2 regions of the Cupriavidus sp. GW822-FHT06G04 genome follow, and region 1 is predicted to be linked to the other one. Evidence: riboswitches for the same ligand, from Rfam matches in the RefSeq annotation. Region 1 holds a riboswitch; the other holds the start of a gene.
What was found. Region 1 has a riboswitch for cobalamin ahead of AC1RKI_RS05820 (TonB-dependent receptor plug domain-containing protein). Riboswitches for the same ligand answer to the same signal wherever they lie in the genome.

Region 1 (15,705 bases):
CATGGCGGACGCGCTTGTCATCGGCCAGTTTTTCCAGAAAGTCCTGCGTGGCCAGGATGTCGAACATCGACGGCTGCAGCGGCACCACCACGCGGTGCGCCAGCTTCATCACGTCGCCATAACGCCAGCCGTGCAGGCCCGCTGGTGTATCGAGCACCACATGGGTGGTGCCCTTGGGCGGACGGGCGATGTGGTCGGCGTCGATGTCCCAGCTGCGGATCGGCGGCGCCGATGCCGGGCGCAGGCCCAGCCAGGCGCGCGACGACTGCTGGCGATCGGTGTCGCCGAGCATCACGGCGTGTCCGTGGCGGGCGAAATACCCGGCCAGATTGGTGGCAAGCGTGGTTTTACCCACGCCGCCCTTGGGATTGGCGATGACGACGACCGGCATGAAAGTCCTCCGACATCCAGCAGATGGACGCGATTCTAGCGGGACTGCAGCGGCGCGAACATCGCCCGAAGGTCGAGGTGATCGGTCATGCTGTCGGCCAGCCGGTCGATCGACGCCTCGCGCAGCGCATCGAGATCCACGCCATTGGCCCCGGAAAGCCCGGCCCAGCGCAGTAGCGCGCCGCACGCCGCGGGATTGTCGAACACGCCGTGGACATACGTGGCCAGCACCTGCCCGTCGTCGGATACCGCGCCATCGGGCCGGCTGATGCCGTTGTCGTCGAGCCACAGCGCCGGACGATCGAGCCCCGGCCCTGCGGTCACGCCGAGATGGATTTCATAGCCATCGACCGCCGCGCCGCCCGCCAACCGATCCACATCGATTTCGTCGCTCCCGCCGCCCACCGCCAGGCGCCCCGTCACGCGCCGCAACTGCTTGTCGGGGGCCAGCGTGGTGTCGAAATCGAGCAGGCCCAGCCCGTCGCTTGCGCCCGCAGGGCCCTCGCGGCCGTCCGGATCGTGCACCCGACGGCCCAGCATCTGCATGCCGCCGCAGATGCCGATCAGCTTGCCGCCGTAACGCAAATGGCGCAGCAGCGCGCGATCCCAGCCATGGCTGCGCAGGAATGCCAGATCGGCGCGCACGCTCTTGCTGCCGGGCAGGATCACCAGGTCCGCGGGCGGAATCGGCATGCCCGGGCCAATGAACTGCAGGTCGACATCGGGATGCGCGCGCAGCGCGTCGAAGTCGGTGTGGTTCGAGATGCGCGGCAGCACCGGCACGATTACGCGCAGACGCTCTCCCTCTGCGCCGGCGCGGCGCGCGACCTGGGCGCTGACGATCGCGTCCTCGGCATCGAGATGCAGCCCGTGCAGGTAGGGCAGCACGCCGAAAACGGGCTTGCCGGTACGGGCGCTGAGCCAGTCCAGCCCCGGCTGCAACAGGCCGATGTCGCCGCGGAATCGATTGATGATGAAGCCGGTGACGCGAGCGCGCTCGCTGTCGGACAGGCAATCGAGCGTGCCTACCAGATGCGCGAATACGCCGCCGCGATCGATGTCGGCCACCAGCACCACCGGGCAATCGGCGCGCTCGGCAAAACCCATGTTGGCGATGTCGCGGTCGCGCAGGTTGATTTCGGCGGGACTCCCGGCGCCCTCCACCATCACCACGCCGTACGCCTGTTGCAGCCGCGCGTGGCTTTCCAGCACGGCGGCCATCGCGCGCGGCTTGTAGGCGTGATAGGCGCGCGCATCGAGATCCATGCGCGCGCGGCCGTGGATGATCACCTGTGCGCCGATATCGCTGCTGGGCTTGAGCAGCACCGGGTTCATGTCGGTATGCGGCTGCAGCCCGGCCGCCTGCGCCTGCAATGCCTGCGCGCGTCCGATCTCGCCGCCGTCGACCGTCACCGCGCTGTTCAGCGCCATGTTCTGCGGCTTGAATGGCGCGACCGCCACGCCCGCGCGCGCCAGTACGCGGCACAGGCCCGCCACGACGGTGCTCTTGCCGGCGTCGGAGGTGGTGCCCTGGATCATCAGGGTGCCGCGCAGCGCACGCGCGGCATACGGAAAGACAGGCGGGTTCGAGGTGGCATTTTGCATCGCGCGATTATCGCAGCACGGCCTGCCGCCAGGGCCGCAACCTGCGCGGTTATCTGCGTTCCAATCTGCAAGATCCATGCATGCGGGCGCCGGATGCGGCGGCTACAATACGCCGCATGAACTCCACGGCCTCCACTCAGGCGCTCAATCTGGCAGCCGCCGCCGACGTCGCATCGACCGGCGCCGCCACGGCAAGCGATCCGCAAACGGCGCCCGCCCCGCAGCCGCAAACCGGCAGCGCCACGCCGCGCGAACTGACGCTGGTGCTCGGTGGCGCGCGCTCCGGCAAGAGCCATTTCGCCGAGCAGTTGGCCACCGATCATGCGGCCGCCACGCGCGGCCCGGTGACCTACATCGCCACGGCGCGACACGATGCGGAGCCGGCCGACGAGGAAATGGAAGTGCGCATCGCCTTGCATCGCGCCAGGCGTCCGGCGGACTGGACGCTGGTCGAAGAGCCCGTTCATCTGGCCGACGCGCTGTACGCGCACGCGCGTCATGACGGCTGCATCCTGGTGGACTGCGTGACGCTGTGGCTCAACAACCTGCTTTTCGGCGACCATCGCGAATACCCCGAGCATGGCGTCATCACGCCGCCGCCCGCATTTACCGAGGAAATCGACGCGCTGATGACGGCGCTGCCGATGCTGCCGGGCCATGTGATCCTGGTCTCGAACGAGATCGGCTTTGGCGTGGTGCCGATGGGCGCGATCACCCGCTTCTATGTCGACGAACTGGGCCGCCTGAACCAGAAGCTCGCCGCCGCCGCCGATCGCGTGCGCCTGCTGGTGGCAGGCATTCCGGTGGCCATCAAGGACCCCTCGCCGCGAGGCAGTCACACACGATGATCATGCTGTCCTGGCCGGCCTGCGTGGCGGCCGCGCTTGCCGGCGTGCTGCTGGACCGCTGGCTGGGCGAGCCGCGCCGCTGGCATCCGCTGGTCGGATTCGGCCGCATTGCCACGGCGCTGGCCAATCGACTCAATCGTCCCGCAAGCGGCGCGGCGCGTCAGCGCATCGCCGGTCTTGCCGCGTGGGCGTCGATGGTGCTGGTGCCTGCCGCGGCCGCGTATTGGCTGCTCGCCATGGCCGCCGCGCTGCATCCCGCGCTGGCGTGGCTGCTGCATGTGGCGGCCCTGTACTGCGCGCTGGGCGCGTGCAGCCTGACCCAGCACATCGCGCCGATCGCCGATGCGCTGGCGCGCGGCGACCTGCCTGCCGCACGCGGGCTGACGGCGCGCATCGTCTCGCGCGACACCGCCGACGCCGACGCCGAAGCGCTGGCGCGCGCCGCGTGCGAATCGGCGCTGGAAAACGGCAACGACGCGATCTTCGGCGCGCTGTTCTGGTTCCTGGTGGGCGGCGCGCCCGCCGTGATCGTGTTCCGGCTGGCCAATACGCTCGATGCAATGTGGGGCTATCGCACTGCACGCTGGGAAATGTTCGGCTGGGCGGCCGCGCGCATCGACGACGCGTTGAACCTGGCCCCCGCGCGTCTGACGGCGCTGTCCTACGCGCTGCTGGGCGCCACCGCGCCGGCATTGCGCTGCTGGCGTGTCCAGGCGCGTGCGTGGTCGAGTCCCAACGCGGGACCGGTCATGGCTGCCGGCGCGGGGGCGATTGGCGTGGCGCTGGGCGGCGGCGCGCACTATCACGGCGCATGGGAAGAGCGGCCGCCGCTGGGCATCGGCGCCCCCCCCAACGCTGCGCACGTCCGCGCGTGCCTGCGGCTGGTGCAGCGCACCTTGTGGCTTTGGCTCGGCGTGGCGATGCTGAGCGCGCCGCTGGTATCGCAATGGCCTGCGCTGCTGGCGACGCTGCGAGGTCTGGCATGAACGGCGCCACACCGATTCGCCATGGCGGCAATCTTCTGGCGGCCGTGAAGCGCTACGGCCGTCCGGCGCAAGACTGGATCGACCTGTCCACCGGCATCAATCCCACCTGCTATCCGATTCCAGCGCTTCCGGTCGATGCATGGCAACGGCTGCCGCAGGACGACGACGGCCTGGCGGAAATCGCGGCGCTCGCCTACGGCGCACCGCACGCGCTGCCGGTGGCCGGCTCGCAGGCGGCGATCCGCACGCTGCCGGCACTGCTGCGCCCGGGGCGCGTGGGGATCGCGGCGTTGGGCTATAGCGAATACGCCCCCGCCTTTGCACAGGCCGGGCACACCGTGGTGCCGCTCGATGAAGCCGATTTCGCGCGCGCCGATTTGCCGCAAGGGCTCGATCACCTTGTCGTGGTCAATCCCAACAACCCCACCGCGCGCTGCGTGTCGGCCGACATCCTGCTGCGCTGGCATGCGCAACTGTCCACGCTGATCGTCGACGAAGCTTTTATCGATTGCACCGCCGCCGCATCGCTGGCAGCGCACAGCGACAAGCCGGGGCTGGTCGTGCTCCGTTCGATCGGCAAGTTCTACGGGCTGGCCGGCATCCGCTGCGGCTTCGTACTGGCCGCGTCCGATCTGCTCGACGCATTGTCGGCAAGGCTTGGGCACTGGACCGTTTCGGGTCCGGCCCGTGCCATCGCCCGCATCGCGCTGGCCGACCATGCCTGGCAGACTGCCACGCGTGCCGCGCTGCGCGTACAGGGCGAGCGCCTGGCCGCGCTGCTGACCGGCCACGGGCTGCGCGTGGTTTCGCAACCGCTGTTTTGCTGGGTGCCCGACGATCGCGCATCGGTGCTGCACGACGAACTGGCGCGACTGGGCGTCTGGACGCGCCTGTTCGATGCGGCCGGCGATTGCCCGGCCAGCCTTCGCTTCGGGCTACCGCCCGACCATCCGAACGCGTGGCAACGGCTCGACGCCGCGCTCGATCACATCCTGAACCGAATCCGATGAAGTGCACGTCCGCCCTGCTGGTTTTCGCCACGCTGCTCGCCATCGTTCACGCGCACGCGGCCGTCTCCGTCGTGGACGATGCCGGGGAGACCGTCACGCTTGCGCAGCCCGCCCGGCGCATCGTTTCGCTGGCGCCGCACGTGACCGAACTGATCTACGCGGCCGGCGGCGGCGAGCGCATCGTCGGCACCGTCAGCTACAGCGACTACCCGCCACAAGCACGCGACATTCCGCGCGTCGGCGACAACAAGGCGCTTGACCTCGAACGTATCGCCGCGCTCAAACCGGATCTGATCGTGGTCTGGCGTCATGGCAATGCGCAAAAGCAGACCGATCGGCTGCGCGCGCTTGGCATGCCGTTGTTCTTCAGCGAGCCGCGCAAGCTCGAATCGATCCCGGAGAACCTGGAAAAACTCGGCACGCTGATGGGCACGGAAGCGTTGGCCAATCGCGCCGCCGGTGAGTTTCGCCAGCAGGTCGAGACACTGCGCAGGACGTATGCGCAGCGGCCCGCTGTGACGGTTTTCTACCAGGTCTGGCAGCAACCGTTGATGACACTGAATGGCCGGCATCTGGTCAGCGATCTGCTGACGCTATGCGGCGGCCGCAACCTGTTTGCCAGCGAAACGCCGCTGGTGCCGACTGTCACGGTGGAATCGGTCATCGCCGGCAATCCGGAGGTCATGCTGACGGCCGGCATGGGCGCCACGCGCCCCGACAAGCCGCTGGCCGATTTTTCGCAGTGGGAAAAGTGGAAACAGGTGACGGCCGTGGCGCGCAACAACCTGTTCGTGATCGACGGCGATCTGATCAATCGCGCCGGGCCGCGCGTGGTGAAAGGCGCCGAGGAGATCTGCAAGGATCTCGATATCGCAAGGTCGCGTCGCGGCCGCTGATACGCCGTGCGCTTCGGCGCCGGTCTTCGCTGCCGCAAGCCATCATCAACGAAGTACTGGAACATATGGCGAAGCTGTACGGCGCGGAAGTCTGGCCGTACCGCCCCGTGTACGTCTGCGCCAAGGCCTATATAGACATTCGCTTTCCGTCCCGACCGCCGGGCCTGTAATGCGCCCGCCGCTGTCGGCCGCACCGGGGCGTGGCGCAGATTCAGCGGCAATTCCACCAGGACAACGACGCCGATGCAGGCGTCACCTGAAATCCGCAGCTCGCGCCAAATGCGAGACGCCATCCGAGCGTTTTTTCCAGCGGCAGTTCCAGCCATCGGGCTGCCAGCATGCGCATCGGCCCCGCGTGCGTGATGACCCATATGCGCTCGTCAGACGTTGCGTCGAGCGAGTCGGCCCATGCGCCGATACGCCCCATCGCCTGCGTCGCGCTTTCGCCGCCGTGCGGGCGGGCGTTCATCAGGTCGGCGGCCCAGAGGTCCAGCGCATCGCGCCCGATCGCCTCCCATGCCAGCCCTTCCCATGCGCCGAAATGCAGTTCGCGTAGACGCTGCTCGACCTCGATGTCGGGCGCGTTGTCCATGCAGGCCACCAGACGCGTCGCGGTCTGCATGGCGCGCGCGGCCGGGCTGGCGACGATGCGGTCGGGGGGCGCGAGCTTCGCGACAATCTCCGCGGCCGCAGGAGACATCGGCGAGGCAAGCGGCACATCGAGACTGCCGTAGCAGATGCCGGGCGACACGTCCGGCGCGGCGTGGCGGATCAGTACCACTTCCATGCGGCCGCCACGAGGTAAATCGATAGTTCGGCCAGCTGCTGCGCCATGCCGAGGCAATCGCCGGTGTAGCCGCCGATGCGTCGGACGAAGTAGGCGCCCAGCGCAGCGCGCAGCGCGGCCAGCACCAGGATTGCCACGCCGGCGAACAGCGGCGACACCCACAGCAGCGGCAGCACGCCGCACGCCAGCGCAAGCAGCAGGCCCGGGCCGGCCAAGCGCTGCGCCACGGGCTTGGCCTTGCCTTCGGGCCGCACATAGTCGTGCGTGGCAAGGAACGTGATGGCCATCGCACGGCTGGCGCCGTGGGCCGCGATCAGCACTGCGAGCAGGGCTTCCACGCCCTGTGCCTCGCCGATCGAGACCAGCAACTGCCATTTCAGCAACAGCGCGATGACGATGGCGATGGCGCCAAACGCGCCCACGCGCGAATCGTGCATGATCGCCAGCACGTCTTCGCGCCGATAGCCGCCGCCGAACGCATCCACGCAATCGGCCAGGCCGTCCTCATGGAATGCGCCAGTCAGCAGCAGCGTGGCGGCCATGCCCAGCACCACGGCGACCGGCGGCGACCAGACCTGCCATGCCGCCCAGGTTGCCAGCGCGCCTGCAGCGCCCACCAGCAATCCCACCAGCGCGAAATATCGCGCCGCGGCGTTCAGATAATGCGGCTCGAATCCCACCCATGCCGACAGGCGTCGCGGCAACGGCACTCGCGTGAAGTAGCCGACGGCGGTCAGGAAAAAACGGAATTCGTCAGCCATGGTCGTCGCCTATGCCGGTGCGTTGCTGACGCCCGCGCCACTGAACGTCGCCATTTCACGCAGGAACGCCACGGCCGATGCCACCAGCGGCCATGCCAGCGCCGCGCCAGTGCCCTCGCCCAGACGCAGATCGAGCGCCAGCAGCGGCTCGGCCTTGAATTCGGCCAGCAACGCGCGGTGCCCCTGCTCGTGCGAACAATGCGAGAACACGCAGTACTGCAGCACGTTGGGGTCGATGCGCGCGGCCACCAGCAAAGCGGCCGAGGCGATGAAACCGTCGACCAGAATCACCATGCGGCTGGCGGCGGCGGCCAGATAGGCGCCCGTCATCGCCGCGATCTCGAAGCCGCCGAAGGTGGCCAGCACATCGAGCGGATCGGTCACCTCGGGATGACGCGCCAGCGCCTGCGACAACACCTCTCGCTTGCGCGCGAGGCCCGCATCGTCCAGCCCCGTGCCGCGACCGATGCATGCCTCCAGCGGCAGGCCGACAAGCCGGCTCATCAGGCAGGCGGCCGCCGACGTATTGGCAATGCCCATCTCGCCGAAGCCGATCACGTTGGTGCCCTGCTGCGCGTGGCGCAGCACGCGGGCGATGCCGGCGTTGATCGCCGCGCCCGCCTCGGCCGGCGTCATGGCCGGCTGATCGACAAAATTGCGCGTGCCATTGGCCACGCGGCAGTTGACCAGCCCCGGCGCCGCCGGCAGCGGCGCGCGCACGCCAACGTCCACCACTTCCAGCGCCATGCCGTGCAGCCGCGTGAAGACGTTGATCGCCGCACCGCCGCCGAGAAAATTCAGCACCATCTGCGCGGTGACTTCGGGCGGGAATGCGCTGACGCCAGCATCGGCCACGCCGTGGTCGCCGGCAAACACGATGATGGCCGGACGATCGAGTTCGGGCACGGTTTCGCCGCGGATCAGGCCGATCTGCATCGCCAGCGATTCCAGGCGGCCCAGCGATCCGGGCGGCTTGGTCTTGTCGTCGATGACGGCCTGCAGCGCGGCGCGCAGCGATTCATCGAGCGGTGCGATCGGTGGCAGGGCAAGGGCGAATTCGGAAATATGGGTCATGACTACAGGTTCGGATTACATTTCAACGCCGCGCTGGGCCTTGATGCCTTGCTGGAATGCGTGCTTTACCGGCGTCATGTCAGTGACCGTGTCGGCCGCCTCCACCAGCGCCGGCGGCGCGCCGCGGCCGGTGATGACGACATGCTGCATGGCGGGGCGCGCGCGCAGATCGGCGATCACGGCGTCGACATCAAGATAGTGCAACTTCAGGGCGATGTTCAGTTCGTCGAGCAGCACCAGCCCGATCGATGGGTCGCGCAGCATGCGGCGCGCCAGTTCCCATGCGGCTTCGGCCTTGGCCACGTCGCGCGCGCGGTCCTGCGTCTCCCACGTGTAGCCCTCGCCCATCACATGGAACTCGCATTGATCGGGAAAGCGCTGCAGGAACATTTCCTCGCCGCTCGGGATCGCGCCCTTGATGAACTGCACCACGCCGGCACGCATGCCGTGCCCCATCGCCCGGATCACCATGCCAAAGCCCGAGCTCGACTTGCCCTTGCCGTTGCCGGTGGTGATCACAATCACGCCGCGTTCGGTCTGCGCGGCGGCGATCTTGGCATCGACCACTTCCTTCTTGCGCACCATGCGCGTCTTGTGGCGTTCATCGCGGCCGTCGTCGGCCGGTGTGGATTCGATATCGCTCATGAATGGCTTCCGTCAGGCACCAGCGCGACATGCGAACCGTCGCTGATGCGGATGATAGGGGTACGCAGTGCTCGCGAACACTGTGCGGGAGTGAGTACATCTTGCGCCGGGCCATGCAGCGCGTGGTCGTCTTCGGCCATCAGCAGCGCATGCGTGGCGTAACGCAGCGCGAGCGTCAGGTCGTGCAGGATCACCACGACGGCGTGGCGGCCGGCCTGCGTCAGGCGACGCAGCAAATCGAGCACCTGGATCTGATGGCGCAGATCCAGATGCGCCACGGGTTCGTCGAGCAACAGCAGCGGCGCCTGCTGCGCCAGCACGGCGGCCAGCGAGACGCGCTGGCGTTCGCCGCCCGACAGTGTCAGCACATCGCGTCCCGCCAGCGTGTCGAGATCGAGCTCGTGGATGACGTCACGCACGATGCGGTCGTCATCGCGGCGTCCCCATCCCCAGCCATTCAGATGCGGATGTCGGCCAATGCGCACCGCATCCTCGACGCTCATCGAGAACGTGTCGTGCACCGCCTGCGGCAGATAGGCGCGCTGTCGCGCCAGCACGGCTGGGGGAATATGCGCGAGGGCCGCGCCGTCGAGCGCCACCGCGCCGTCGTCGGGCGCGCGCAGGCCCGCCAGCACGTTCATCAGCGTGGACTTGCCCACGCCGTTCGGCCCCACGATGCACCACAGCTGGCCCGCGCCAATCGACATCGACAGGCGATCGACCAGCATGCGGCCGGGCGTGCGCAGCCGCAAGTCGTGCAACGCCAGCACGGGACACGCCGCGAGCGGCTCGGACCAATCGCTCATCGCGGCCTCCGCAGCAACAGATAGAGAAATGTCGGCACACCCAGCAATGCCGTGATGACACCGACCGGCAGTTGCGCCGGGGCGATGATCGTGCGCGCGATCAGGTCGGCCGCCATCAGCAGCGTCCCGCCGAGCAATACGGACGCCGGCAGCAACAGGCGCTGGTCGTTGCCCCACGCCAGACGCACCATATGCGGCACGACCAGGCCGACAAAGCCGATCGACCCGGCCGTGGTAATGGCCGCCGCAATCGATAGCGACGCGATCAGGAAAGTGGCCAGCCGCACGCGCCCGACACGCACGCCGAGCGATTGCGCCACGGTTTCGCCCAGCAGCATCACGTTGAGCGCGCGCGCCATCGGCATGGCCAGCGCCAGCGCCGCGATCAGCGTGGCCAACGCCCAGCCATAGACGGCGGTGCCGCTCAGGTCGCCGGTCAGCCAGAACAGCATGCCGCGCAGGCGTGACTCTGGCGCGATGGCGAGGATCAGCGTGATCACCGCGCCCCAGCCCGCAGCGAGGATCACGCCGGTCAGCAGCAGCCGCGCGCCGGCTTCATGGTGGCCGCCCTGCACCTGTGGATGCAGCAGATCGCGGCGCGCCAGCGTGGCCACCAGCAGCATGGAAACCAGCGCGCCGCCGGCCGCGCCTGCCTGCACCAGCCACAGCGGCAGCATCAGCAGCATCGCCATCAGCGCGCCCGTGGAGGCGCCGCCGGATACGCCCAGCACATAGGGCTCGGCCAGCGGATTGCGCAGCAGCACTTGCATCAGCGCGCCCGACAGGGCCAGCAGCCCGCCGCACGCGAATGCCGCCGCCGCGCGCGGCAGCCGCAGTTCGCGCACGATCGCGCCGGCCGTGCCCGTATCCGCGCCGGTCAGCGCCTGCCAGAGCTGGCGCGCGTCGAGCGCGACGCTGCCCACGGCCAGCGACAGCGCGAACACCGCCACCCCGGCCAGGGCCAGGACGATCCAGACGATCAGCGCGCGGCGCAATTCACTCATCGCTTATTTCTGCCGCCACCCCAGCGTGATGAACCCGGCGCGGCCCTGCGTGTTGTACGGATAGGCGAGCATGTAGTTCTTGTCGAACAGGTTTTCGACGCGGGCGGCCACAAACCATTGCTTGTCGATGTTGTAACGGGCGTTGAGGTTGACGATACCGTATCCACCCAGCGTGCGCGAGCCGCTGTCGAGCCGCGACGAAGAAATCAGCCATTCGCCCCCAAAACGCCAGTTGCCGAAGTTGCGGCCGACGTCGAACGACGCATGACGGCGCGCGCGGCGCAGCAACTGCGTGTTGTTGGTTTCATCGAGCGGATTCTGGAACGTGACGTTCGCGCCGAGATCCGTGCCCCACACTGTCGCGCGCCACGACGCCTCGACGCCCTGCACCCGCGCCTTGTTGACGTTCTGCGCCAGATACAGGCCCGGCGCGGTCAGCGTGGAAACGATCAGGTCGTCGTAACGTGTTTCGAACGCCGTCACGCGCAGCAGCCCGGCGCCGGCCGTATCGAACTGCACGCCTACCTCGGCGGACTTTGCGCGTTCGGGCTTCAGGTTGGGCTGCCCGAACCCGGGGTAATAATGTTCGTTGAAGGTCGGCGCACGGAACGCGTTGCTGACGTTGGCAATCAGCTTGAGCTGTTCGGTAAGGTCAAAGCCGTAACCGGCAAAGAAGCTGCCCTGGTTGCCGAAATCGGAATAGTGGTCGTTGCGCGCGTTGAGCTGCAGCTGGTTGCGGCCGATGCGCCCCTCATACCCGGCGTAGACCGAAAACACGTTGCGTACCGGCGCGTTGTAGGCGCTCGATGTCAGCGCCTGCTGCAGCCAGTCGGTGCCGAACAGCAGCTTGTGGTCGGGAGTCAACGCGTATTCGTTTTGCCAGTTGAACTGGCGCGTGCGCGTGCTGAACAGGCTGTCGAACAGGCCGTTCTTGGTGCCTTCGCTGCGGTCCTGGCTCTGCGCGATCTTGAAATGCGTGGTCCAGTTCGACGTCACCTTGCCATTGGTGAATGCGGACAGCGTGTACAGCTCGCTGTCCATGCGATAGTCGTCGGTCGGCTTGCCGCTGGTGGTGTCGTACGACAGTTGGCTATTCGAGTAATACGCCGCGAACCCGGCGTCCCAGTCCGGCGTGATCTTGTGTCGCACCTGCCCCGACACGCTCTTGTTTTCGTACGGGTTGTCGCCGGGATTGGGACCCACGCCACGCGCGACGCTGCGCGGGTTGTCGGCATTCCACTGCGCGGCGTTGATCGACGAAAAGCCATCGGTCTTGAAGATCGATCCGGTCACGTTGAATGACGTATCGCCCACCTGGCCGCCGTAACCCACCGTGCCCTGGCGCGTGTTGTTGCTGCCGTATTCGATCTGCGCATTGGCCGCCGGCGCCTGTCCGATGCCATTCTTGGTGAAGATCTGCACCACGCCACCGATCGCGTCCGATCCGTACAGCGCCGACACGTTGCCGCGCACCACCTCGATATGGTCGATCTGGTCCGGCAGGATGTTGGCAAGTTGCGCCGTGCCGCCGCTGGCGCCGGCAATGCGCACGCCATCGACGAGGATCAGCACCTGGTTGGAATTGGCGCCGCGCATGAACAGCGTGGTGTTGGCGCCCATGCCGCCATTTGCCGCGAACTCGACGCCGGCCTGTCCGCGCAGCAGCGAGCGCAGGTCGGGCGCCTGCGAATTGACGATGTCCTCGTGCGTGACCACCGTGGTGTGGGGCAGCGCATCGGTGACACGCTGCGCGGTGCGCGACGCGGTGACGACCGTTGGCGTCAGCGCGGGCGACGATGTGGCTGGCGTCGAGGCAGACGCGGCCGACGATGTGGCTGGCGTCGAGGCAGACGCGGCCGAGGATGTGGCTGGAGACGGCGCGGTGGCCGTTGCCTCGTCGGCGGTGGCACCTTGAGCCAGCGCCGATGCAGCGCAGAACGGGTACGACAATACGGCGATGGCCGCCAGGATGGCAGGCGTGGACGGGCAAACCGGCGGCATTGCCGCGACGGTCGACCTCAATGGCGTGGAACGCATGAGCAAGGATGGAAGAGAACGGCCGGGCCCGTTCCCCCGCGGACCAGATGGCGATGTGGCGCGCCGTCCCGAAGGGACAGGCGCCCGCGTTCTTCAGGCCGGTATCCGGGCTGACGACATCAGGCTGGCCGCCTTCCCGATCGGCGCGCGACACCTCAGAACTGAAGAATCGTGACGAGAAGATCAGTGGCGATTGGCCGGCCCTGCGGACGCGCTCGATGCGCGGCCGCGGTCGCTTACCGTTGCGGGGGCAGCACAGGTTGGCCCGCCCCGACCTCCACGTCGAGCGCCGGCTCCCTGTTTCCCGTTGAACTGCGGCCCCGACTGGGCAAGGTCCGCGAGCACCTGGAACGTGCGCGAGTGTAGGGAGTTTCAAAGTTATCGTCAATGCGGAGGTCCGGTATGCCGATAACCGTGTTTGACGCGCGAAATTGCGCCAATCGCCGCAGATCCGTGCAACTTCGGGGCGACACGCCGGTCCGAAACGGCGGCGTTGCCGGTAGCCGTTGCGCGAGCATCGGCTAGAATCCCCAAAACCTGACCCTTACTCCTACCGGACACGACAGGCACTATGCTCAACGAACTCGAACAGCTGGCCGCCAAGATCGGGCGCGTACTGCATCACGCAGACACCCTGGCTGCCGAGAACCAGCGGCTGCGCGCGGACATCGACCGCCTGCAGGCCGAGGCGAGCCAGTTGCGCGCGGACCGCGAAGCCATGGCGGCCGACCGCGAACTGCTCAACATCAAGATCGAGGAAGCGCAACTGCGCATCCAGTCCATCCTGGACAAGCTGCCCACCGCCAGCGATGCGCGCCAGCTGGACCTGCTTGGCGACCGCGCGCCGCGCGCCGCATCGGAAGGCTCGCAGCAAGCCCCTGGAGAACATGCATGAGCAACAAGCAAGTGGAAGTGAACATCGCGGGCCAGCCCTACCGCTTCGCGATCTCCGCGGACAACGAAGCCGCGCTGCTGGAAGCCGTGGCGCTGGTCGACGACAAGATGAACAAGCTCAAGGGCGGCGTCGCGTCCAAGGGCGTGGAGCGCGTGGCGGTGATGGCAGCCATCAGCATTGCGTCTGATCTGCTGGCCATGCGCCGCAAGCAGGACGAAGACGGCGCGATCCCGGTGGACGCCGTGCGCGCGCGTATCCGCGAACTGAACGAGCGCGCCGACGAGGCGCTGCGGCAATACGCGCACGTCGGCACGCGCTAGCCGGCTTGCAGCGGGAAAACGTCGGCGCATGCTTGAATTGCGCGGCCATGGCCACATATCACGTGCATGTGAAGCCTGTGCCGCGCGCCATGCGGTGCGTTGCCAGGCGTTGTGGAAAATGTAACGACGCGGCACGTCCGACTTGGTATGCCTGACGTCGCGGTGTATAGTGGAGCCACTGCGCGGTGCATGCGACCGAAGCAGCTGGATGGTCGGGTTATCGTGCCTGGCCGCCGTTTCCATCCCATCCTAGTTTGAAACGGCAAACGTCTGACATCCCAAGCGTATTGCACGCACAGGAACCAACGTCAGACGTTTGACAGTTTCCCTGCCTGGTTCGTGAGGGTCATAAACTCCTTGAACCGATATGCATTGCATGGTGCGGGATTATGTCGTGTGGGCGAGCGCGTTACCGCATTCATAGTCTGGGCCCAGCCTGGACTCCCTGAGTGGGCGATGTACCCGAAATACGACTTCCGCAGCCACTCTGAACCTCACTTGGGTTCAGGATGCCGACCCAGCGGCCGAGGCGGGGACCCCTTCAAGTGGTGAAGAGGCGGTGGTTCGAACCACCGCCTTTTCATTTCCGCATTTGCGGCGCATCGCCGCGGATCAACCCAGCACGTTCGTCATCCATGACTGACCAGCGCGCCCGCCAGTACTGGCTGATGAAGTCCGAACCGGACGAGGCCAGTATCGACGATCTTGCCGAACAGGGCACCCTGCCCTGGACCGGCGTCCGGAACTACCAGGCACGCAACTTCATGCGCGATCAGATGCGCATCGGCGACGGCGTGCTGTTCTATCACTCGTCCTGCCCCGAACCCGGCATTGCCGGGCTTGCCGAGGTATGTTCGCAGCCCTATCCCGACGCCACGCAGTTCGATCCCAAAAGCAGCTATTACGACAAGGCGTCGAAAAAGGAAGAGCCGCGCTGGTCGCTGGTGGATGTGCGCTTCGTGAAGAAGAGCGCACTGATTCCGCTGGCGACGCTGCGCGAGCACGAGGCGCTGGCCGACATGGTCGTGCTACGCCGCGGTAACCGCCTGTCGATCACGCCGGTGACGCCGGCCGAGTGGCGCTATATCACCGAAAAACTGATGAAGTAAGCCGGACCGCCGTGCCGGGCCAGCGCCGCGCACAATGCCGCGTTGCATGTCCCGCACGGCGCGCGCAACCTCCCGCACGGGAACGATTTGCAGGGGCACGCGTCTGACAGCCATCACATTTGATCGGGAGAACTCCATGAAGAAATTTCTGGCTGCGTCGCTGCTCGGCACGACCGCTGCAATCGCTGGCGCCCAGACGGTGCCGGCGCCCTCGGGCGTGTTGTCGCTGTCTGCGCAGGCAGTCACCGAAGTGCCGACCGACGTCGTCCAGCTCACGCTCGCTGCCGAGCAGGAAGGCGCCGAGCCGTCCGCCATCTCCAACGCGCTGTCGTCGCGCACCCAGGCGGCACTGGCGCAAGCCAAGCGCACCGCGGGCGTCGAGGCGCAATCGGGCGGATTCACGATTCATCCGAACACCGACCGCAACGGCAAGATCAGTACGTGGCGCGGCCGCTCCGAAATCATCCTGAAGTCGAAGGATTTTGGCGCCGTCTCCAAGCTCGCCGGCGAACTTGCCAACCAGATGCAGGTG
Region 2 (15,705 bases), on a different contig from region 1:
GTCCTGCAGCACGTTGGCAGCGTCCAGCAGCACGTCGCTGGCGTGCCGCGCCATCCATCGCGCGCGTGATGCGGGCGCGCCATATTCCTCGACGATCGCCTCGATCAGGTCCGCTTCCCTGGCCGCCAGCGCGCGGTGCATGCGCTGCAGCATGTCCAGACGGTCCTGGCGGGAACTGCGGGAAAACGTCGTGAAAGCGCGCCGGGCAGCGTCCACGGCGCGCGCCGCGTCCAGGGCGTCGGCCAGTCGCACGCGGCCTGTCACCTGCTCGGTGGCCGGATTGAACAGGTCGAACCATTCGGTGCCGTGCGGTTCGACAAAGGCGCCGTCGAGGTAGATCTTGTCGATGATTTGCATGATGTGCCCGGCGATGCGCCGGTATCTGGTGGTCTCGATGACAAGATAGGCCGCGCCGATTGCGTTGACTAGACGTACAATTCGGGACGTTCTATTGAGCAATATCGGACAATGAAAACCTCGGGTCTGGCTGAACTTGAATCGGTGCTGGCGGTGGCGCGCCATCGCAGTTTTCGGGCGGCGGCGAATGAACTGAGCGTGTCCACCTCGGCGCTCAGCCATGCCGTGGCCGCGCTGGAAGCGCGTCTTGGCGTGCGGCTGTTCCATCGCACCACGCGCAGCGTGGCGCTCACGGAAGCCGGCAGTGCGTTTGTGGGCAGCGTGGCGCCCGCGCTGGCCTCGATCCGCGAGGCCATGGCGCAGGCCGGCGACTTTCGCGATACGCCGTCGGGCACGCTGCGCATCAATACGTCGCTAGGCGCCGCGCATCAGGTGATGCCGGTGTTCGCGGCGTTCCTGCAACGCTATCCCGACATGAAGCTGGACATCGTTACCGAAAACAAGCTGGTCGATATCGTCGTGGAAGGATTCGATGCCGGCATCCGCCTGGCAGGCACCGTGCCGCAGGACATGATCGCGGTGCCGTTTGGCGATCGCCAGCGCTTTGCCGTGGTCGGCAGCCCGGCATATTTTGCGGACCATCGCAAGCCGCGCACGCCGGCCGATCTCAAGGCGCATCGCTGCATCCGCAGCCGCATGCCGAGCGGCGCGATCTACCACTGGGAATTCGAACGGCATGGGGAGGTCATGCGCTTTGACGGCGATGGCGCGCTGACGCTGGACGATGCAGGCCTGATGTTGAAAGCGGTGCGCGCCAGCCTTGGGCTGGCCTATCTGACCGAATGGAACGTTGACGCCGATGTGCGGGCCGGCACGCTCGTGCGCGTGCTGGAGGACTGGACACCGCCGCTGGACGGGCTGTGTCTCTACTATCCCAGCCGTCGCCATGCTTCGGCCGGGATGCGCGCGCTGGTGGAACTGATCCGCGAATTTGCCGATGCACAACGCAAACGCCCGGTGCGCGCGGTTCCCGCAATTCGCAAGCGCGCAAGCAAGGCGCGCAAATCGTGAGGCGTTGCGCTGTCTGTGCGGCGGCGAGGCGCCTCGCCGCTTGCCGCCGCGCTTGCTAGAGCGCCAGCACGATCTTGCCGCCGCGCATCGCGCGCGAGCAGCACGACATCATGCGGTCGTTGGCGTCGCGCTCGGCGCGCGTCAGTACCACGTCGCGATGATCAACGTCGCCGGCCAGGACGCGCACCTCGCACGACCCGCACAGCCCTTCCTCGCAGTCGCTTTGCACGTCGATATTCGCGCAGCGCAGCGCCTGCAGTAGTGTCTGCGTGGCAGGGACATCCAGCGTCAGGCCCGAATCCTTCAGTTCCACCGTAAATGGCTGTTCGCGGTCGGGATCGAGCGCGCCCAGCGTCGAGCTGAAGTGCTCGACGCGCAAGCTGTCTTCGGGCCAGTGCGCACAGCACGCCTGAAGCGCGTCGATCATGCGCGCCGGGCCGCATGCATAGATCTGCGTGTCGCCGTTAGGCGTGCCGAGGATTTGCGCGAAGTCGGCGCGCTGGCCTTCGTCGCGTACATGCGCCCGCAAGCGCGCACCGTGCAGCGCGGCGAGTTCGTCGAGCAGCGCCATCGCCGTGCGCGAGCGGCCGCAGTAATGAATCACGTAATCGATGCCGAGCGCTTTCGCGCGCCGCGCCATGGCGCTGACCGGCGTGATGCCGATGCCTCCGGCAATGAAGATCGCCTTGCGGCAGGTCTCGTCGAGCCGGAAGTGGTTGCGCGGGCCCCGCACCTTGACGCGATCGCCCACGCGCAGGTTGCCGTGAATCCACGCGGACCCGCCGCGGCTTTGCGCTTCGCGCAGCACGGCGATCTCGAATACGCCGAGATCGTCAGGATTGCCGCATAGCGAATATTGCCGCGAGATGCCGCTATTGCCGCATTCGACATCGATATGCGACCCGGCGCTCCAGCGCGGCAGCGCGCGGCCATCCGGCGCGGCGAGCCGGATCTTCAGCACATCGTCGGCTGCGCGCTCCAGCGCCTGCACGACCAGCGTGCGGCCCATCGACGCGCCGGACGGTTCGCCGATGCGCACCGCGTCGCGCGGCGCCAGGACGGCGGTATTTACGCGCTCCGGATTCTGCGCCGGATCCCATTCGACCCAGAGATGCTCGGGACCGCGGAACGATGTGTTGGGCACATAGGTGAAGCGCTGTTCGGCCAGCCGCAGATGCGGCAGCCGGCTGGTCAGCTCCTCAAGGAAAATCTGCATTTCCATGCGCGCGAGGTTCTTGCCCATGCACTGGTGCGCGCCGTAGCCAAAGGTGAGCTGATCGCTGGCGTTGTCGCGGTGGATATCGAACAGGTCCGCATCGGCGAAATGGCGCTCGTCATGGTTGGCCGACGAGGTCACGATCAGCAGCTTGCTGCCCGCCGTCAGCGCAATGCCGCCGACAGTGGTGTCGCGCGTGACGACGCGTCGCCAGGCGGCCACAGAGCCGTTGTGGCGCAGGCATTCCTCCACCGCGTTGGGGATCAGCGCGGGATCCTCGCAGATCTCGCGCCACACGTCGGGATGTTGCAGTAGTAGCTTGATCGCGTTGGCCGATGCATTGGCAGTGGTTTCGTGCGCGGCCACGATGCCAGCCATCATCATCGAATGCAGGTACGAGTCGGTCACCACCTCGGGCAGTTCGCGCTGCTTGCGCAGGCCGTACTGCATCCAGCCAGGCCCGGAAGGGTCCTCGCGCATCTTGTCGAGAATGCGCCCCGCCAGTTGCCAGAAATTGCCGACCGCGTGCGCCACGGCCACCTGTTCCTCGGGTTTCGGGCGGCCCCAGGTGTTCACCGTATGCGCGATGGAATACTGGCGCAGCAGATCCATGTCTTCTTCGGGCACGCCAAGAAAATGCAGCGCCACGGTCAGCGGCACTTCCCAAAGCAACTGATCCACCAGATCGGCGCGACCATCGTCGATAAAGCGGTTCACGTATTCGCGCGTCAGGCGCCGCACCATCGGTTCGTGATGCGCCAGTTCGGCAGGGGTGAACGGTTCCATCAACGCGCGGCGGCGCGGCATGTGCGCCGGTTCGTCCTCGTTGACCAGCGTGCGGTTCATCGCGTAGCCGTACGACGCCAGCACCGCATTGGCCTCTTCACCGGTCGGGGTGATTTTTTCGAGTGCGATGGCGGGGCTGAACGTGATGTTGTCGCGAAAGATCGCCTTGATGTCGTCGTAGCGCGTGACCACCCAATAGCCGAGCTTCGGGCTGTAGAACACGGGCTCCTGCTCGCGCGACCAGCGCACGTAATCGGGCGGATCCTGCTGGTAGCCGTCCTCGAATGGATCGAACGCCGCCGCATTGTGGCTGACCGGACAGCCATTGGGCGCGCGCAGGCCCGAGTGGTCGACGGGACAGCCCGCGCGCTGCGCAGGAGGGAAAGCTTGGGACATACGGAACTCCAACAGCGGAACGGCAAAGCGGCGCGGCAGCAGGGCGGCGCCGCGCGCGGCATGTCATGTCAGTCGAGCGAAATCTTCAGGTCGGCAATCAGCCGGGTCCAGCGTGCCGTTTCCGCGCGCAGCAGTTCGCTGAACTGCGCCGGCGAGTTGCCAACCGGTTCCACGCCGAAGTCGACCAGCTTCTTGTTGATGGCGGGATCCTTCAGCGATGCCACCACCTGCCGGTTCAGCGTGTCGATCACGTCGGGCGGCGTCGCGGCGGGCGCCACCATGCCGACCAGCGCGGCCGCCTGCACGTTCTTGTAGCCAAGTTCGGCGAAGGTCGGCACATCGGGCAACTGCGGCAGGCGCGTGGCGTTGGCCACGGCCAGTGGACGCACCTTGCCGCCCTTGATGAAGCCCGCGCCCGCGGCGTAGTCGACCATCATGGCCGGGATCTGGCCCGCCGCCACATCGGACAACGCCGGCGCCGCGCCGCGGTACGGCGCGTGCGTCATGGTCAGGTGGGCTTCCACCTTGAGCAGTTCCATGGCCAGATGGTGCGGGCTGCCCGCGCCGGCCGAACCGTAATTGACGCCGCCCGGCGTGGCCTTCACTTGCGCGATGAATTCCTGCGCGGTCTTGGCCTGCGTGCCCGGGCCCACCACCAGGATCATCGGAAAGCGGCCCAGCAATGTCACGGGCGCCAGATCGCGCGTCGGGTTGTACGAAAGCGACTTGTACAGCGCGGGATTGAACACCAGTGTGCCGTTGTCGGCCGACAGCACGGTGTAGCCATCGGCGCTCGCGCGAGCGGTTTCCGACGCGCCAATCGCGGTGTTGCCGCCCGGCTTGTTGTCGACCACCACCGGCTGGCCGACGCGGCTCGACAGCCCCTGGCCGATCGTGCGCGCCAGAAAGTCCGATCCGCCGCCGGCCGCATACGGCACGATCCAGCGGATCGGTTTCGATGGATAGGCGTCGGCGGCATGTGCCGTGGCGGCGCTCAGCGCCATGGCAAACGACACGGCCAGCAGCGCGGCGGGCTGGAAGCGGGGCATTGGATTGTCTCCTTGGTATTTGGCCGGATGGTGTTTGGCGCGTTTTGCGTAAATCATATACGCATTGCGTAATCGTTGAATGAGGGTTAACCTCAGCGCCCATGACGACTCCATCCGACCCGGCCGACGCCCCCGGCCTTGCGCGTCCGCGCGAACGACGTCAACGCGTGCAGGCCGCCGAAACCGGCATGTCCGTGCTCAAGGCGCTGGCGCGCCTGGGCGGCCGCGCCAGCCTGACCGCCATCGCCGCGCAGATCGATGAAAGCCCGGCAAAGATGCATCGCTATCTGGTCAGCCTGATCGAAGCGGGATTTGTCGCGCAGGAGGCCGGCACGCAGCAGTACCACCTGGGCATCGAGGCCTTGCAGATCGGTCTGGCGGCGATGCGGCAGGCCGACCCGATCCGGCTGGCGGAAGCGTCGCTGGTGCGGCTGCGCGAGCGCCTGGAAGTGACCTGTTTTATTGCGGTGATGGGCAACAAGGGCCCCACCATCGTGCGGATCGAGGAACCGGGTTTGCCGGTGATCGTGAATGCGCGCGTGGGATCGGTGATGCCGCTGCTGTGGTCGGCCACGGGACGCGTCTTTCTGGGCTTGCTAGACGATTCGACAGTGCAGGCGCTGGCTCAGGCGGAACTCGATGCGCTGACGCCGGAGCAGCGCACCGGCCTCGATCGCGACGATCCGCTGGGCAAGCTGCGCGACGTGGTGCGTGCGCACGGCTGCGCCGCGGTGCGCGATACCAATTTGAAGGGCATCAGCGCGGTAGCCGCGCCGGTGCGCGATTACACGGGGCGCGTTTGCGCCGTGCTGACCGCGCTGGGCGCCACGGGCGGCTTCGATGCCGCGCTGGACGGCCCGATTGCCAACGCGGTACGCGACGAAGCCGGCACCATCAGCGCGCTGCTCGGCTTCTCCGCATAGATGCGTGGTATTGCAGCTGGAAAATGCGGACCGGCGGCTTACTCGGGCCGCTTGGGAATATCCACCGCGCGTTGCACGGCCGGGCGCGCTACGAATGCGGCGAGCACACGCTGCACCTCGGGGAAGTTGTCGATGCCCACCAGATCGCCGGCATCATAGAAGCCCAGCAGATTGCGCACCCACGGGAGGGTCGCGATATCGGCGATGGTGTAGTCGTCACCCATGATCCACTGGCGGCCCTTGAGCCGCTCGTTCAGCACCTTCAGCAGGCGTTTGGCTTCGGCGACGTAGCGGTCGCGCGGACGCTTGTCCTCGTAGTCCTTGCCGGCGAACTTGTGGAAGAAGCCCACCTGGCCAAACATCGGGCCGATGCTGCCCATCTGGAACATGACCCACTGGATCGTCTCGTAACGCAAGGCGGGATCGGCGGACATGAATTTGCCGGTCTTTTCGGCCAGATAGATCAGAATCGCGCCCGATTCCCACAGCGCCAGCGGCTTGCCGCCCGGGCCGTTGGGATCGATGATCGCGGGAATCTTGTTGGTCGGATTCAGCGACAGGAATTCCGGCGAGGTCTGGTCGTTCCGGTCGAATCTGACCAGGTGCGGCTCGTACGGCAGACCGGTTTCTTCCAGCATCAGCGACACCTTGATGCCGTTGGGCGTGTTCAGCGAGTACAACTGCAGGCGGTCCGGATGCTGTGCCGGCCATTTGCGGGTGATCGGAAACGAGGACAGGGCGCTCATGGGGTTCGTCGGTCTCTTGTGGCGAAAGCGCTCATGTTAATGAATCCGTCGTCATCGTGCTTGGCGTTGTCACGTCGAGGGCGCGGATCGGGTGTACTCTTCGACGACGGCACGCCGCCGCCGGGCGGGATCTTCCACGCAAACTCGCCGCGAATTCCGCCGTACAGGAGCCCCCATGACTTCCCTTGCATCTTCCCGCCGTCAGGCGTTTCGGCAGCGGATTGCCGCGAAGCAGGCGCTGCTGGTGCCCGGCGCGTTTAATGCGATGAGCGCGCGCGTGATCGAGGACCTGGGTTTTCAAGCGGTGTATCTGACCGGCGCGGGCGTCACCAACATGTCGTTCGGACTGCCCGATCTGGGCTTTGTCGGCCTGAGCGACATGGCCGAGCATACGGCGCGCGTGCGCGACGCCGTGACGCTGCCTTTGATCGTCGACGCCGATACGGGCTTCGGCAATGCCTTGAATGTGCATCACGCGGTGCGCACGCTGGAACGCGCGGGCGCCGACGCGATTCAGCTCGAAGATCAGGTGATGCCGAAAAAATGCGGCCATTTTTCGGGCAAGCAGGTGGTGAGCGCCGGCGAGATGGTCGGCAAGATCCACGCGGCCACCGACGCGCGCGAGGACGCCAATTTCCAGATCATCGCGCGCACCGATGCGGCGGCCGTGCATGGTATCGAGGACGCGATCGAACGCGGCTACCGATTTGCCGAGGCGGGCGCCGATATCCTGTTCCTTGAAGCGATCGAGGATGTGGCCGATATCGAGCGGCTGCCCAACCTGTTTAATGCGCCGTTGCTGATCAATATCGTGATCGGCGGCAAGACGCCGGTACAGAACCGCGATGCGCTCGAGCAACTGGGCTATGGCCTGGTGCTCTATGCCAACGCCGCACTGCAAGGCGCGGTGCGTGGCATGCAGACGGCGCTGGACCTGCTGCAGGCAAATGGCCAGATGGACGAGGATCCCGCAATCGTCGCGCCATTTGGTGAGCGTCAGCGGCTGGTCGGCAAACCGAAATACGACGAACTCGACGCGCGCTACCGCAGCGACGACTGAGGCGCCGATCACCGCCGTGCGCATGGCCTGGCGCGTGCCACGCGGCGGCGCGCCGTCATGCGGACAAGCGGCTGGCGTCAGCCCCGCACCGCGGCCTCGATGGTGGCAATGTCGATCTTCTTCATCGTCATCATCGCGTTGAACGCGCGTTTGGCGGCCGCGGGGTCCGGACCCATCACGGCGTCGGTCAGCGCGCGCGGCGTAATCTGCCATGACAGTCCCCAGCGGTCCTTGCACCATCCGCAAGCGTTCTCCTGGCCGCCGTTGCTGACGATGGCATCCCACAAACGGTCCGTTTCGGCCTGGTCGTCGGTGGCGATCTGGAACGAGAACGCCTCGCTGTGCTTGAAATGCGGGCCGCCGTTCAGTCCGACGCACGGAATGCCGACGACCGTGAATTCCACCGTCAACACATCGCCTTCCTTGCCGTCGGGATAATCGCCGGGCGCGCGATGCACGGCGCCGACCGAACTGTCCGGAAATGTCTTGGCGTAGAAATTCGCGGCGTCCAGGGCGTTTCGCTCAAACCACAGGCAGATCGTGTTCTTGCTGGTCATTCCTGTCTCCTGAAAAGTTGCTCACGCGGCATGCATCGCAGTACCGGCGACGCTGCTGTCCACATTGCGGGACATCGTTAGATAAGCCAGAACCGCAAATACGATCCGGCTCCGACAAATATAGCGAAGCTTCGCGGCAGCGGCGGATCGATATCGATGCTGCGCGTATGGGCGGGCGTTGGTTGTCGCCAATCATGCAACTAACGCGCCGGCCGCGGCTCCAAGCGCAATCAGGAAACGTCAGGGAATGTTATGCGTAATGCGATGTGTAGGGTCATGCGTCATGCCACACGGCGAGCGGTGGTGGGAAAAGCCGCACTCGTCGGCGTCGCTTTTCTTGTGCTGGGCGCCGTTGCCGGATGCGCCACGGCGCCCGGCCCGGACGGCCGGGAATCGAGCGTGACCGTCTACGGCACGGTCGATGCCGGCGTCAGCGTCACGCGCGACAGATAGCGCGCCGGGTCGCTGCGGATCAACCGCGCAGCGCCTGCTCCAGCGCAGCCTGCAGCAACGCGCCATCGAGATCCTGACCGATCAGCACCACGCGCGTGCCGCGCGCTTCGTCGGCGCGCCAGGCGCGGTCAAAATAGCTGTCGAAGCGCTGGCCCACACCGTGCAGCACCAGCCGCATCGGCTTGCCCGGCAGCTCGGCAAAACCCTTCACGCGATAGATCGTGTGCTGTGCCACCAGCGCCTGCAGCGCGGCGATCAACGTGTCGCGCTCGACCGTGCCCGCCTGTACCACCACCGAATCGAATTCGTCGTGATGGTGATCGGCGTGGTCCGGGTCGTCGGCGCTGCCATGATGATCGACGCGCAGGTGAATCGTCTCTTCCGATGCGCGGTTAAGGCCCAACAGGCTGTTGACATCGAGCGAGCCGGCCCGCGCCGGGACGATCTTCACTTCGGCCGGGATCTCAGGCCGCACCAGGGCTTCCACCGCTGCGATCTGCGCGGTGTCCATCAGGTCGGTCTTGTTCAGGATCACCAGGTCCGCGCTGGCCAGTTGATCCTCGAACAGTTCATGCAGGGGCGATTCGTGATCGAGGTTCGGATCCGCGCGGCGCTGCGCATCGACGGCCAGCGGATTGGCGGCGAACTGTCCGGCAGCAGCGGCGGGGCCGTCGACCACGGTCACCACGGCATCGACGGTGAACGCATTGCGGATGCTGGGCCAGTGAAACGCCTGCACCAGCGGCTTGGGTAGCGCCAAGCCGGAGGTCTCGATCAGCACGTGATCGATCTGGTCGCGGCGTTCGAGCAGTTGCTCCATCACCGGGAAAAACTCTTCCTGCACCGTGCAGCACAGGCATCCATTGGCCAGCTCGTACAGTTGTCCGGTGGGCTCGCCCTGGTCATCGCAGCCGATGCCGCAACCCTTGAGAATCTCGCCATCGATGCCAAGCTCGCCAAATTCATTGACGATGACCGCAATGCGACGCCCATTGGCATTGTCGAGAATATGGCGCAGCAGGGTGGTCTTGCCGCTGCCGAGAAAGCCGGTAACGATGGTCGCTGGGATCTTTGCGGTTTGCATGGAATCGTCTTTTTCGAGGAATGGAGGATAGTGGGGCGACAAGCGTCGGCCCGGCAATGCGGCTTCAGAAGTATAGGTTCGCCGACAGCTCCGCGGCACGCGGTCTGCCCAGCAGCCATTGCTGGCCGCCGTTGGAGACCGATTCGGCGTAGTCGCGGTTGAACAGGTTGTACACGCGCAGCGTCAGCGCCGTCTGCTTCGATACGCGCCACGACAGCGCGGTATCGACGGTCGTATAGCTCGGCACGCGCACCTTGTTGGCGGTGTCGGCATAGCGGCCGCCCACGTAGCGCAGGCCCGCGGCGAAGGTCCACTGCGGCATGAAGTTCCAGCTCAGCCACGCGTTGGCGGCCTGCTGCGGCACGCTGGTCGGCACATTGCCGGCGCGCGACACCGCAGCGCCGCCGACCGATTCGGTGAAGTCGTCATAGCGGGCGCGCAGCACGGTGCCATTCACGTCGACGCGCAGTCCCCGCAGTATCTCGACGCTGGCCGATGCCTCCAGCCCGCGCGACGATTGCTGGCCAACCTGCTGCGTGATGGTGGGATTCACTGGATCACGCGACAGCAGATCGTTCTTGCGGATCTCGTAGGCCGCCAACGTCCATTCGCCGCGCTTGCCCCAGAATGCCTGCTTGACGCCCACTTCCAACTGCTTGCCCGTGGCGAGATCGAAGCCGCGTTGCGCGTCCGACGTCGTGACCAGCGCGCCCAGCGGATCGGTGGCCGTCGCGTACTGCGCGTAGACCGACAGGTTCGGCGTGAACTGGTACACCGTGCCCAAGCGCCACGTGGTGTTGGCGAAGGTCTTCTCCCAGCCCGTGTTGGCCACCAGGTCGGTCCGATACAGCACCGCGTGGTCGAAGCGCACGCCGCCGATCACCGACCACTGCGGTGTAAAGGCGATGCGATGCTCGCCGAACAGCGCGTACTGCGTGGTGTTGGTGCGCAGGCGCGGCGACGTGACGACGCCCGGCGGGCTGAAGAACAGGCCCGGGTCGAAGTCGTACGCATTGACCGTGGACGACCCGCCATACGGCGAGTTGTTCGAATGCGTGAAGTTGATCTTGTTGATGTCGAAACCGACTGTCGTGGCGTTGTCCATGCCGAACAACCTGCTCTTGACCGTCATGTCGGCGCGATTGCCGACCTGTTCCTGGTCGTGCAGGATTTCCAGATAGTCGGTGCGGCGCACCTGCGATGTCGCCGGCAGAAAGGTATAGGTTTCGCTGTCGCGCCAGTGCCGATGGCTGGTCAGGTAGTAAAACTGGTTGCGCACCGTGACGCGCTCGTTGGGCGTCCATTCGGCGTTCAGGCGCGTCCAGCGGTCGCGGTAGCTGATCTGCGCATCGCCGACGTTGTAGTTCTTCTTGCGCAGCGACGTGTCCAGGCTGCCATTGACCAGCGGCGTGCCCAGGTACTGCTGCGGATGCTGCGTGCCATCGTCATACGACAGCGTCAGGTTGAAATCACGATTGACATCGAGCCGCACCGACGCCGACACCATCAGGTTGTTCGAATCGCCCCGATCGACCCAACCGGCCGAGCGGTTGTAGGCGGTGGCAAATCGATACGACAGGTTGTCGTTGACCTTGCCGCCGCTGTCGAACGCCACGCGCGCGGTCTTCTCGGTGCCGCCAGTGATCTGCAGTTCGTTCTCGATCGGGCCGCGGATCGGCTTCTTCTGCACGACGTTGACCACGCCGCCGATTGCGCCTTCGCCGTACATCACCGATGCGGGCCCGCGCAGCACCTCTATGCGGTCCACCGACCAGGTGTCGAACGGGAACGTGAGGGTGCCCGAAGCCACGTACATGCGCGTGCCGTCGAGCAATTGCATGACCGATCCCTGGCCCGAGAAACCGCGTGCGGTCAGCGAAGTGCCGCCATTGCCTGGCGCCGGATTGCCAGTGATGCCGGTGGCGCGCGTCACCGCTTCGCGCACGCTTTGATCGCCACGCGCGCGAATCGTCTCGCCGTCCAGCACTTCCACGCTGGCTGGCGTTTCCAGCGGCGTCAGGCCCAGCCGGCTGCCGGTGAACGCCGGCGTGGAAAGCGCCAGGCCCGGCGCGCTGGCTGTTTCGCTGACCACCACGGGCGGCAGCGCTTTGTTTTTCGATTCGGAGAGTTCCTCCGCAATCGCGCAAGGTGCATTGAGACTGGCGACGGTGCCGAGCGATGCGGCAAACATGCGCGGTCGGCGTGCGCGCGCGGCGCGCGTCGATGGGTTGGCCGGGCGCGGGCGGCCAGTGGAATGCGCAGACGAGTTGTGTTTCATCGTGAAGCCGGACGACCCCGCCCGGGCATGAAGTGGCGATGATGACAACAGGCCGGTATCCGGGCTGGCAGGCTGAAGCACGAGGGCTTTCGGGAACGTTGTCGCCTTCCCACGCCGATGCTGCGGGCGCAGTGGCCGCCGGTCCGATGGACCGGCATGACAGTTCCAACCTGCTTACCGTTGCGGGGGCAGCACAGGCATTGCCGTCGGGCGGCGCACCTGTTTCCCGTTTAACCGGCGATAGTCGCCGGCACCTGCAATCACGGTTGGCGCGCCAGGGCGCGCCGCGCTGCGCATTCTACCCGCACACAAAACGATCCGGCGATTTGCCGCCGGGGCTTGCCGTGCCCGCGGCTCAGCCCGAGATCGCAAATCCGTAGAGTGTGGCGGCATTGCGCCAGCGCACGGCTTCATCGAGTTCCGGTTGTTGCGCCAGCCACGCCATCGCCGCGCGGCATTCGTCGGCGCGCGCCGCGCCTTCGTGGTTGGTCCACGGCCAGTCGCTGCCCCAGAGCAGATGATCGGTGCCGGCCACCTGCGCCCACTGCAACGTCAGTGCTGGCCACTGGGCCGGGCTGGCCAGGCGGTATGGCGCGCTGATCTTGACCCACAGCGGGCGTCGCGCGCCCACGGCGCGGGCCGTGTCGAAGATCGGGTCATCGACGCCCAGCGGGCCAGGGCGGCCGAAATGATCGAGCACGACCGGCACGGGCGTGCTGCCCAGCGCGCCATCGAGAACGGCTAGTACGCTTGCACCATCGCCGTCGTTGGTATGGATCTCGACATGCCAGCCCAACGTGGCGATGCGCTGAAACAGCGTGCGCCACGGCGCGGTGTCGATACGGCGCCAGCCGGCGTTGCCGAAGAGGTTCAGGCGGATGCCGCGCACGCCGGCGGCATCGAGCGCGGCCAGTTCGGCGGGCGGCGCCGATGGATCGACCACCGCCACGCCGCGCAGCCGCTCCGGCATGCGCCGCAGCGCGGCCAGCATCGCCGAGTTGTCGGTGCCAAGAAAGCTGGTCTGCACCACCACGCCATAGGGATCGGCCGCCGGGCCGCGCACCGTGCCGGCCATCGACAGCCAGCCCTCCAGCGGCGCGTCGTACGGCGGGCGATAACGCGCCGACGCCACGGCAACGCCGGCATCGAACACATGAAAGTGGCAATCCACCAGCGTCTCGGTTGTCGTCATCGACACGATTCTCCTGTGTGCGGGTTAGCCCCGATATGGCGGCCCGTGCGTGTCCGGGTACTCTAGTCCTCTATAGGAGTGCAATCTAACACGGACACGAGATGCCAGACAATGCCATCGCCCAATCGGTCGCCGCCGCGGCAGGCATGAGCCGCTACGGGCAGATTGCCGCGCAATTGCAGCACAAGATCGTCATCGGCGAATGGTCGCCGGGCAGCGCCATTCCGGCCGAAAGCACGCTGGCGGCAGAGTTCGGTATCGCGCTTGGCACGATCCGGCAGGCGATTGCGGTGCTGGTGCGGCAGGGTCTGCTGGAACGGGTGCAGGGCAAGGGCACGTTCGTGCGCACCGGGCTCTCGGGCGCCAGCATGATGCGTTTTTTCCGCTTCCGTTCCGAGGCCGATGCCGACGCTGCGCCCACGGCGGTGCCGCGCTCGGAGATCCTGTCGTGCCGCAGCGTGCGCCTGGACAAGGCGATGGCAGCGCGCTTCGGGCTTGAAGCAGGCGCACGCGGTCTCGCCATCAGCCGGCGTCGCTGGGTGGCGGACACCCCGCGTCTGCTCGAATCGATCTGGCTGCCGCTGCCGCGTTGTGCCGCTCTGCAGGACACGCCGTCGGCCGAGTGGGGCGCACTGCTCTATCCGCTGTTGAGCCAGCGTTGCGGCATCACGGTGCACCGTGCGATGGACGAGGTGACCTTCCGGCTGCTCGATGCCGACGAGGCCGACCTGCTGGCGCTGCCGGCCTCTCACCCCTGTGCAATGGTCACGCGCCAGGCGTTCGATATCCAGGGCCATTGCGTCGAATACCGGCTGACCCGGGGCGATGCCTATGCCTTCCGCTACACGGCCGAGATCCGCTGATCTTTGCCCGCCCCAACAGAATTCGATTCGACGGAGACTTTTTCGATGCGCTACCTGATTTCCCTCACCCTGGCTGCCGTGGCCGCGCAGCCGGCCGCGCTGCACGCCGCCGACGCGGCGCAGCCCTGGCCCACGCGCCCGGTGACGATCGTCGTCACCTATCCGCCCGGGGGCGGCGCCGACCTGATGGCGCGCCTGATCGCGCCGGGCCTGGGCCGCGAACTCGGCCAGACCGTGATCGTGGAAAACCGGCCCGGCGCGGGCGGACAGATCGGCGCGTCGTACGTGGCCAAGGCCGCGCCCGATGGTTACACGCTGATGGTCGATGCGTCGTCCTACGCGGTGAATCCGAGCCTTTATCCGCGCCTGCCCTACGACCCCGCCAAGGCGTTTCGCGCGGTCGGCGTGCTGGCGCGCTATCCCAATGTGCTGGTGGCCAATCCCGGCTTCCCGGTGGCCAACGTCCAGGACGTGCTGGCGCTGGCGCGGCAGAAGCCGGGTACGGTGGCATTCGCGTCGTCGGGCAACGGGTCGGCGCAGCATCTTTCCGGCGTGCTGTTCGAGCAGCGCGCCCATGTCGATCTGCTCCACGTGCCTTACAAGGGCGGCGGCCCGGCCATGACCGATGTGATCGCCGGACAGGTGCCGCTGTTCTTCGCCAACGTCGCGTCCAGCCTGCAGCACATCAAGGCGGGCAAGCTGCGGCCGCTGGCGGTGACCAGCCATACGCGCACATCGGCGCTGCCCAATGTGCCGACCATGCAGGAGGCGGGCGTGGCGGGCTACGAAGTCTATGAGTGGAACGCCGCGTTTCTGCCCGCCGCCACGCCGGAAGCGGTGGTGACGCGGCTGTCGGACGCCCTGCAGAAGGTGATGGCCAGCGCGGAAATCCGCCAGCGTGTGGCCGAACTGGGCGGCGAAGTGGTGGCCGCCCCGCCGGCCGAAGCCGCGCGCTTTATCGACACCCAGACGCGGCTGTGGGCCAAGGTGATCAAGGACGGCAACGTCAAGCCGGAATAGGTGAGACCGGGGCCGATCACCGCGTCGGCAGGTGAGCGGCTGCCGCAGGCATCCCGCCAAGGCGCACCACTGGACGTGGCAACACCGAACCCCGCCATCGACCGCAATTTCGCAAGCACGGCATCGAAAAACACAACGTCTGCGCGCACCGAACTGGCGCGCGCGGAGCATTCGAACCAGAGAGGAGACCCATGTCCACAGATCGACCCCATGACACCCATCGCCGCCACCTGCTGGGCATGATGGCCGCGCTCGGCGGCGGGGCGCTTGTCCCCACGCTGGCGCGTGCGCAGGCCTGGCCGTCCAAGACTATCCGGCTGGTGGTGCCGTTCGCACCGGGCGGCAGTTCCGAAATCGTGGCGCGGTCCACCGCGGCGGAATTGACCAGGCTGCTGGGCGTATCGGTGTTCGTGGAAAACAAGCCGGGCGGCGCGGGCAATATCGCCATGGGCGAAGTGGCGCGCGCTGACGACAACCACACGCTGATCCTTGGCCACATCGGCACGCTGGCAGTCAACCCGTACATCTTTCCGAAACTGCCATACGATCCGAACAAGGATTTCCGGCCGATCTCGCTGCTTTCCAAGGTGCCGAGCCTGTATGTGGTGCACCCGGACGTGCCGGCAAAGAATCTCAAGGAATTCGTGGCGCTGG

Region 2: it holds a riboswitch for cobalamin, as region 1 does, so the genes downstream of both, AC1RKI_RS14205 (TonB-dependent receptor) here and AC1RKI_RS05820 (TonB-dependent receptor plug domain-containing protein) in region 1, are expected to answer to the same signal.

The regions. Positions count from the first base shown of each region.
Region 1 is NZ_JBXALD010000002.1:384,284-399,988, forward strand. It holds gene AC1RKI_RS05760 (nucleotide-binding protein) at 1-391, opposite strand, end outside; gene AC1RKI_RS05765 (cobyric acid synthase) at 427-1,995, opposite strand; gene cobU (bifunctional adenosylcobinamide kinase/adenosylcobinamide-phosphate guanylyltransferase) at 2,112-2,843, shown strand; gene AC1RKI_RS05775 (CobD/CbiB family cobalamin biosynthesis protein) at 2,840-3,829, shown strand; gene cobD (threonine-phosphate decarboxylase CobD) at 3,826-4,839, shown strand; gene AC1RKI_RS05785 (cobalamin-binding protein) at 4,836-5,735, shown strand; gene AC1RKI_RS05790 (histidine phosphatase family protein) at 5,947-6,522, opposite strand; gene AC1RKI_RS05795 (adenosylcobinamide-GDP ribazoletransferase) at 6,507-7,283, opposite strand; gene cobT (nicotinate-nucleotide--dimethylbenzimidazole phosphoribosyltransferase) at 7,293-8,357, opposite strand; gene cobO (cob(I)yrinic acid a,c-diamide adenosyltransferase) at 8,373-9,002, opposite strand; gene AC1RKI_RS05810 (ABC transporter ATP-binding protein) at 8,999-9,808, opposite strand; gene AC1RKI_RS05815 (FecCD family ABC transporter permease) at 9,805-10,812, opposite strand; gene AC1RKI_RS05820 (TonB-dependent receptor plug domain-containing protein) at 10,816-12,849, opposite strand; cobalamin riboswitch at 12,929-13,213, opposite strand; gene AC1RKI_RS05825 (hypothetical protein) at 13,421-13,744, shown strand; gene AC1RKI_RS05830 (cell division protein ZapA) at 13,741-14,064, shown strand; RNA gene ssrS (6S RNA) at 14,387-14,604, shown strand; gene AC1RKI_RS05840 (EVE domain-containing protein) at 14,700-15,173, shown strand; gene AC1RKI_RS05845 (SIMPL domain-containing protein) at 15,310-15,705, shown strand, end outside.
Region 2 is NZ_JBXALD010000005.1:290,764-306,468, forward strand. It holds gene AC1RKI_RS14155 (aldehyde dehydrogenase family protein) at 1-357, opposite strand, end outside; gene AC1RKI_RS14160 (LysR family transcriptional regulator) at 469-1,428, shown strand; gene AC1RKI_RS14165 (cytochrome P450/oxidoreductase) at 1,484-3,826, opposite strand; gene AC1RKI_RS14170 (Bug family tripartite tricarboxylate transporter substrate binding protein) at 3,895-4,875, opposite strand; gene AC1RKI_RS14175 (IclR family transcriptional regulator) at 4,977-5,798, shown strand; gene AC1RKI_RS14180 (glutathione S-transferase N-terminal domain-containing protein) at 5,837-6,544, opposite strand; gene AC1RKI_RS14185 (isocitrate lyase/PEP mutase family protein) at 6,720-7,604, shown strand; gene AC1RKI_RS14190 (VOC family protein) at 7,682-8,161, opposite strand; gene AC1RKI_RS14195 (hypothetical protein) at 8,438-8,614, shown strand; gene cobW (cobalamin biosynthesis protein CobW) at 8,634-9,698, opposite strand; gene AC1RKI_RS14205 (TonB-dependent receptor) at 9,763-11,889, opposite strand; cobalamin riboswitch at 12,010-12,249, opposite strand; gene AC1RKI_RS14210 (amidohydrolase family protein) at 12,332-13,168, opposite strand; gene AC1RKI_RS14215 (GntR family transcriptional regulator) at 13,270-14,031, shown strand; gene AC1RKI_RS14220 (tripartite tricarboxylate transporter substrate binding protein) at 14,077-15,051, shown strand; gene AC1RKI_RS14225 (Bug family tripartite tricarboxylate transporter substrate binding protein) at 15,243-15,705, shown strand, end outside.